Regions from separate parts of the Herbaspirillum sp. C7C8 genome, predicted to be linked through region 2. Evidence: predicted binding sites of a transcription regulator. Region 2 holds the regulator's gene; the other holds the start of a gene.
The links. The regulator FliA, encoded in region 2, starts transcription of late flagellar genes. The targets are predictions, from matches to a motif close to CTAAAGTTTNNNNNNNNNNNGCCGNTA.
Positions count from the first base shown of each region.

Region 1: motA (flagellar motor stator protein MotA) is a predicted target of FliA. The motif match lies at 1,893-1,919, and genes of this name have one in related genera.

Region 1 covers NZ_JABXGG010000009.1:64,669-68,080, reverse strand. The annotation lists gene motB (flagellar motor protein MotB) at 1-840, opposite strand, end outside; gene motA (flagellar motor stator protein MotA) at 918-1,778, opposite strand; gene HWE01_RS12430 (class I SAM-dependent methyltransferase) at 1,968-2,762, opposite strand; gene flhC (flagellar transcriptional regulator FlhC) at 2,861-3,412, opposite strand, start outside.
Region 2 covers NZ_JABXGG010000005.1:60,485-63,896, forward strand. The annotation lists gene flhF (flagellar biosynthesis GTPase FlhF) at 1-216, shown strand, start outside; gene HWE01_RS08175 (MinD/ParA family ATP-binding protein) at 251-1,054, shown strand; gene HWE01_RS08180 (RNA polymerase sigma factor FliA) at 1,060-1,797, shown strand; gene HWE01_RS08185 (flagella synthesis protein FlgN) at 1,917-2,375, opposite strand; gene flgM (flagellar biosynthesis anti-sigma factor FlgM) at 2,407-2,727, opposite strand; gene flgA (flagellar basal body P-ring formation chaperone FlgA) at 2,941-3,412, opposite strand, start outside.

The DNA.
Region 1 (3,412 bases), on a different contig from region 2:
AGCCTTCTTGTTCATGACGATGATGCTGATGCGACGATTGATCGGGTTGAAGGGATCTTCCTTGTCCAGCAGCACCGCCGAGGACAGACCCACCACCCGCAACACCTTCGATTCATCCATGCCGCCGATGATCAGTTCGCGTCGCGAGGCGTTGGCGCGGTCCGCCGACAGCTCCCAGTTGCTGTAGCCCTTCTCCCCCTGCGAATAGGGCGTGGCATCGGTGTGACCGGACAGGCTGATCTTGTTGGGCACATCGTTGAGCGTGCGACCGATCTCGTGCAGGATTTCCTTGGTATAGGGCTGCAACTGGGCACTGGCCAGGGCAAACATGGGACGGTTCTTCTCGTCGACGATCTGGATGCGCAAGCCTTCGGAGGTGATGTCGATCAACAGCTGATTCTTGAACTGCTTGAGGGTCGGATTGGAATCGATGGCCTTTTCGATCCGCGCTTTCAACTCTTCCAAGCGGCTACGCTCGGCGCGCTCCAGCTCCTGCTGCGCCTGCTTGAGGTTCTGCTTGCGCGAGACCACATCGTTTTCACCCTTGCGCAGCTGGCCGTCCTGGCGGGTCAGATCCTTGCCGCCCCCCGGCAGCACGGTGTTGGCGTCGCCGCTGCCGGAACCACCGGCCATGGCCACCTTCAGCGGGGTCTTGAAGTATTCGGCAATACCGTTCAGGTCCCCCTTGGCGGTCGACCCGAGCAGCCACATGAGCAGGAAGAAGGCCATCATCGCCGTCACGAAGTCGGCGTACGCAATCTTCCAGGCGCCACCGTGGTGACCCCCGCCGCCTTTCTTGATGCGTTTGACGATAATGGGACGTAGACCTTCGTCGGCCATGCCTGTGCTCCTGCTTCAATACTGATGTCTGTGTGAATCGCCCTGCAAGCTGATCTCCCCGGACCAGCCTGGCAGCCTTACTTGCCCTTGGCCTGCTTGACGTGCTCTTCCAGTTCGAGGAAGGTCGGACGCTCGGTCGAGAACAGGACCTTGCGGCCGAATTCGATCGACAGGGCCGGCGCATAGCCATTGAGGCTGGCCAGCAGGGTCACCTTCACGCACTGGTAGATCTTGGTCGATTCGTGCAGCTTCTGTTCCAGCAAGCTCGAGAGCGGGCCCACGAAACCGTAGGCCAGCAGAATACCGAGGAAGGTACCGACCAGCGCGTGCGCGATCAGCATGCCCAGCTCGGAGGGCGGGATCCCCACCGATTCCATGGTGTGCACCACGCCCATGACCGCTGCCACGATACCGAAGGCCGGCATGCCGTCGCCCAGCTTGGCGATGCAGTGCACCGGAATTTCGCCCTCATGGTGGTGGGTCTCGATTTCGTTGTCCATCAGGTTTTCGATCTGGAACGCATCCATGTTGCCCGAGACCATCAGACGCAGGTAATCGGTCATGAATTCGATCAGGTGATGGTCCGCCAGCACGCCCGGGTACTTGCTGAAGATGGGGCTGCTCTCGGGCTCTTCGATATCGCCTTCGATCGACATCAGACCTTCCTTGCGGGATTTGGTCAGGATTTCGAACAGCAGCGCCATCAGTTCCATGTACAGCGCCTTGGTATAGGCACTGCCCTTGAAGACGGTGGGCAAGGCCTTCAGGGTCGCCTTGATCGCCTTGCCGTTGTTACCGACCAGGAAAGCGCCCCCTGCAGCACCGCCGATCATGAGCAGCTCGATTGGCTGGAACAGTGCCCCCAGGTGGCCCCCTGCCATGGCAAAGCCGCCGAAGACGGACGCCATGACCACGATATATCCAATGATGACTAACAAGTGCCTACTCCCGTCCCTGTGGCGTTGAGTGTATTTTCACGTTCATCAGATTACAGGTATTCCAATCAAGCAAATGAGGGAATACATATCCGAAAAACGCCCTTCCTTTTTGATTTACGGCTGAATTGGCACAAACTTGATACGTCGCGTCTCGCAGCCGCTGCCAAGGGCCTGCGCGGCTCCCAGCCCTCACATGCGCCACCCGTGCAGCACCCTGCCGCCGTCCTCGGGGGCGACCACGACATCAGGTGTAGCACCGGGAATATGAAACTCATAGCTCAGAAGCAGCGTCCCCGGCCGCATCTCGGCGCGCGCCTTGTGCCACAGCGCCTCCATCGCCGCCGGTGACAGGTAGGCGAACACCACGTCGTAATCGCCGAAATCGAGCCGCAGGTAGTCGCCGCGCACGAAACGGCAGCGATCACCTGCCAGCATCGCGCGCACCCGGCTGACCAGCCAAGGCAGGGGCGCGATCTCGATACCGGTGAATTCGCTCTCGGGGCGGCGGCGCGACAGATCCAGCACGGCGCCACCCAGGCCGCTGCCGATATCCATGAAGCGGATCGGCTGCCCCTCCGGCAGCAGGCCGGCCACCGCATCCCAGGCGCGCTGACCGGAAGGATAGAACGGCACCTGGCTGCGGAAGGTCGACCAGAACAGCACCAGCATGAACAGGAATACCGCCAGGAATACCCACGGCGGCACGTGCAGCTGCGCCACACCCAATGCGGCCACCGGGAACACCAGCAGGATCAGCCACCACCATATGGCCATGCGGCACAGACGCGCCAGCAGCGCGGCCATCACGCCATGCAGCAGGGCAGTCTGGAGGGGGGAAAGAGGTGCAAGACCGGCGCGCTGAAAAAGCACATCCAGCACATTGGCGCCGACCAGCGCCAGCGCCAACAGCAGCAGGGCCCGCAGCGCCGGCGCCTGCCACCAGGGCCTGCGACCGGCAGCGGGGTGATTCTCAGGTTCGGACATCGAGGCAATCGGCCTTATTCTTTTTTGGTTGAACACCCTGGCCCATTACCGCCTCGCTGCAGACCTGCAGCAAGGCATTGGTACATCCCTGCTCCGGCTCAGGCCACAGCGGCCAGGACCGACGTGGCGACCAGGGGCGCGGCAGCAGCCACCGGCAGGGCAGCCTCGGCCAGACCCATGGTGACAGCATCCTTGGCCTTCTTGGTCTTGCCGGCCCGCGACGGCATGTGGCACAGACCGCACAGGTAATCCTGGTGCAGGTCAAGGCGATGCACGACGAAATGGCCATTGCACTTGCAGCAGGGCGTGGTCATGAGCATCTTGCTTTCGAAGAAGCGCACCAGCGTCCAGGCGCGGGTCAGCGAGAGCACGGGTTCGCCGGCATCGTTGTAGCCAACCTGCTCCAGGTAGAGCTTGTAGGCCTTCATGACGGCTTCGATGCCATTGATGCGGGCGTGCTCCACCAGGTAGCGATGGATATTGATGAACAGCGACGAATGGATATTGGGCTGCCAGGTGATGAACCAGTCCGTGGAGAACGGCAGCATGCCCTTGGGCGGCGAGACGCCCTTCAATTCCTTGTACAGCTTCAGCAGACGCTCGCGCGAGAGTGAAGTTTCGGATTCCAGCAACTGGAGGCGCGCCCCCAG
Region 2 (3,412 bases):
ATCCGCCACAAGCTCAACCTGCATTACGTGGCCAATGGCCAGCGCGTGCCGGAAGACCTGCACGTGGCCAACAAGCTGTATCTGGCCGACCGCGCCTTCAAGCAGAAGCGCGAAACCGCGCCCTTCGAGTTCCAGGAGGGCGAGTTGCCGGGCGTGATCGGGCCGACCGCGATGTCGATGAATGACAAGGGCCTGCGCGAGGTGAGCTTTGGCTAGTTACGACATCGACCAGGCAGCAGGACTGCGCCGGATGCTGGAAAGGCCGGTGCCGCGACTGTTTACCTTCTTCTCCGTCCTCGGCGAGGAAGAGAAGAGCGCCATGCTCATCAACCTGGCGGCCTCGCTGTCCCAGGCCAAGCACAGTGTGCTGGTCGTGGATGGCGACGTGGCCAGTACCGGACTGTTGACGCGCATCGGTTTGCGCCATGACGTGGCCACGCTGCAGGAGGTGGCGCGCATGGAGCGTCCCTTGATCGAGGCTACCCGTCTGCTGCCGGAAGGATTTTCGATGGCGCGCATCGCCCGCCGCAGCGTTCCTTCGGCCACCGACCCGCACGCAGGACGGCTGGCCGAGATCTTCGACAGCCTGATTGGCCAGGCCGAGATCACCCTGGTCAATGGCGTGCTGGCGCGCGACCTGTCGCTGCCGGTGCCGACCATGGAAATGGGCGAGATCGTGATCCAGGTCTCGACCACGGCCTCGTCGATCAAATCGGCCTATGTGCTCCTGAAGAGCCTGAGCGACCGTATCGGTCGCCGTCCCTTCAGTCTCATCGTCAACGATGCCACCGAAGCCGAAGCCCGCACCGTCTATGCCAACATGGCCCAGGCTGCCAGCCGCTACCTGGCGGCGCAATTGAATTTCATGGGGTCGATTCCGGCCGATGACCATATCCGCCGGGCCACCGGGCAGGGCCGGGCGGTGATGGACGTGTTTCCCTTCGCCGGGGCGGCGCTGGCGTTCCAGCGCCTCTCCAAGCGCTTTACGGCGACCCCGGACGCGACCGGCAGCAGCTACCGCATGGCCACCGACGGTGCCAGCCTGGGAGTGTGACGTGCATGTATAACGTCAAGGGAAAAAAGGGCAAGAACGATGTGCTGGAGCAGCATGCGCCGCTGGTCAGGAAGCTGGCGCATCAGCTCAAGGCCAAGCTGCCCCCCAGCGTAGAGGTGGACGACCTGATCCAGGCCGGCATGATGGGCCTGCTCGACGCCGTCAACCGCTATGAGGAAACCCATGGCGCGCAGTTTGAGACCTATGCCGTGCAGCGTATCCGTGGCGCCATGCTCGACGAACTGCGCAGCAGCGACTGGCTGCCGCGCAGCATCCGCCAGAATGCGCGCAAGGTGGAAGAGGCCATGCAGACCCTGCTGCAGCAACTGGGCCGCCAGCCGCAGGAGGCGGAAGTGGCGCAGCACATGAAGATCAGTCTGAGTGATTACCAGGCCCTGCTGACCGACTGTGGTGGCCATCAACTGATTTATTACGAGGACTTTCACGACGACGAGGGCGGTCATGAGCACTTCCTGGACCGCTATCAGACCGGCGAGGGTGAGGATGATCCGCTGCAGACCCTGATCAACGGTGGTTTCCGTGAAGCAGTGGTGGATTCCATCAAGGCCCTGCCCGAGCGTGAGCAGCTCCTCATGGCGCTGTACTACGAGCAGGAAATGAACCTCAAGGAAATCGGTGCGGTCATGGGTGTCTCCGAATCGCGCGTATGCCAGCTGCACAGCCAGGCGATTTCGCGCATGCGTTCCTATCTGCGCGAGCATTCCTGGAGCGGGGTGGCCTGAGTCCGCAGTACGACAATGAGCAGCATGCCGTATTTGCCGATGCCTCATTTGCAGACACGTTAACGACAAAGCCCGGCCATGCCGGGCTTTTTGCTGGTACCGCGCCTGAGCGGGAAGCGCTACACCACACCCAGTCGACGGCCCGAGGATTTGATGCTGTTCTGACCGTCGGGGCCATAGAAATTGCCAGTGCCGGTCTTGCCTTGCAGAATCGTGAGTGCGCTCTGGTTGATGGAGAGCTTCTTGCCGATCAGCAGGCCATTGACGCGGTTCAGTTCCTTGGCATCCTGGGCCAGTTCGAAGAGGCCGGCCCAGAGATCGCGGTCGGCCTCGCTGGCCTGTTCATTCATCCACTTCTGCATGCCGGCTTCATCTGCGCTGTAGCCCAGCGTACCCAGCAAGGCATGACGGTTGCCAGCCAGGGTGGACATTTCAGCAACGATGGCAGCTTTTTCGGAAATGATGTCGGTCAGCCCTTCCGCAGTGGCTTCGGCCAGCAGAGCCTGTTCCTGGGTCAGTTTTTCCACCAGGCGCGACATGGCAGCGTGTTCCTGGGACAGTTTGCTGGCCGGATTCATGCGAAAGATCCTCTGCAAAAACGAAAGGTGATCAGGCCGGGCGGGCGCTGATGAGGGTCTTGACGGTATCGATCAGGCCATTGGCGACCTTCTCGGGATCGATCTGGAAGGTGCCATTGGCAATGGCGGCCTTGATCTCGGCCACTTTCTTGGCGTCAAAGCTGCTGCTCTTGCTGTCGCCCTTGGTTTCCAGCGCCTGGTAGGTGCTGGACAGGCGCACGCTGTCCGAGGTGGCGGCGGTGGCAGCCGCGCTGTTGCCGGCGGCAGCGCCGCCCTGGGCGGTGGTGCGGGCTTGCGTCTGCGTCTGCTCGGTGTTGAGGGCAGCGGATTTGAGGGCGTCGTTAACGTTCACGGCAGTATTCCTTGTAGGGTGGGGGCGCAGCGCACCCGCCTGTCGTATGGATTATCGACCAGTTCTGGGCAAACTTTAACATTCCCGCACCTGAAATCAGCGCATTTCGGGTACTTTTCTTCACATTCCTGCCAGGGCGATCCGCTGCGTTCCGCCTGGGCATTGTTCTCCGGGAAATTGCTTCATATCAATAAAGAAACCGGCCTGGCCGGCTCAATAATTGATTTCCAGGATCCCGCCGGCCTTGGCAATGCCGCTGACGACCTGGCCGGTTGCCGTGCGGGCCTGGGCCATCTGGCCTTCGTTGGCATTGGTCAGGGCGCGTGCTTCGGTGGAGATCTGGAAACCCGGTCCCGTCGAAACCACCCGCACCGCCTGGCCCTGCTGCACCACGCGCTGGTTGCGGATGGCATCCAGGCGCAGGGGCGTGCCGGCGCGCAGAGACATGTTGGCCACCCGGCCGATCACTTGCGATTCTTCGGTGACGACCCCGCTGGGCAGGGTCGACATGTCACCATGGATGCGGGTGACGTCACTGGCGCTGATGGTCTGGCCCTGGGCCAGCGGTACGGCGGCGACCAGGTAATCCGAGATCACCTGGACGTTGGCGCGCAGGTAAATGGTCCAGGGGGAGGGCGCCACGCACTTGACGCCGACCGTGGTGCGGCCGAACAGGCGGCCGCCA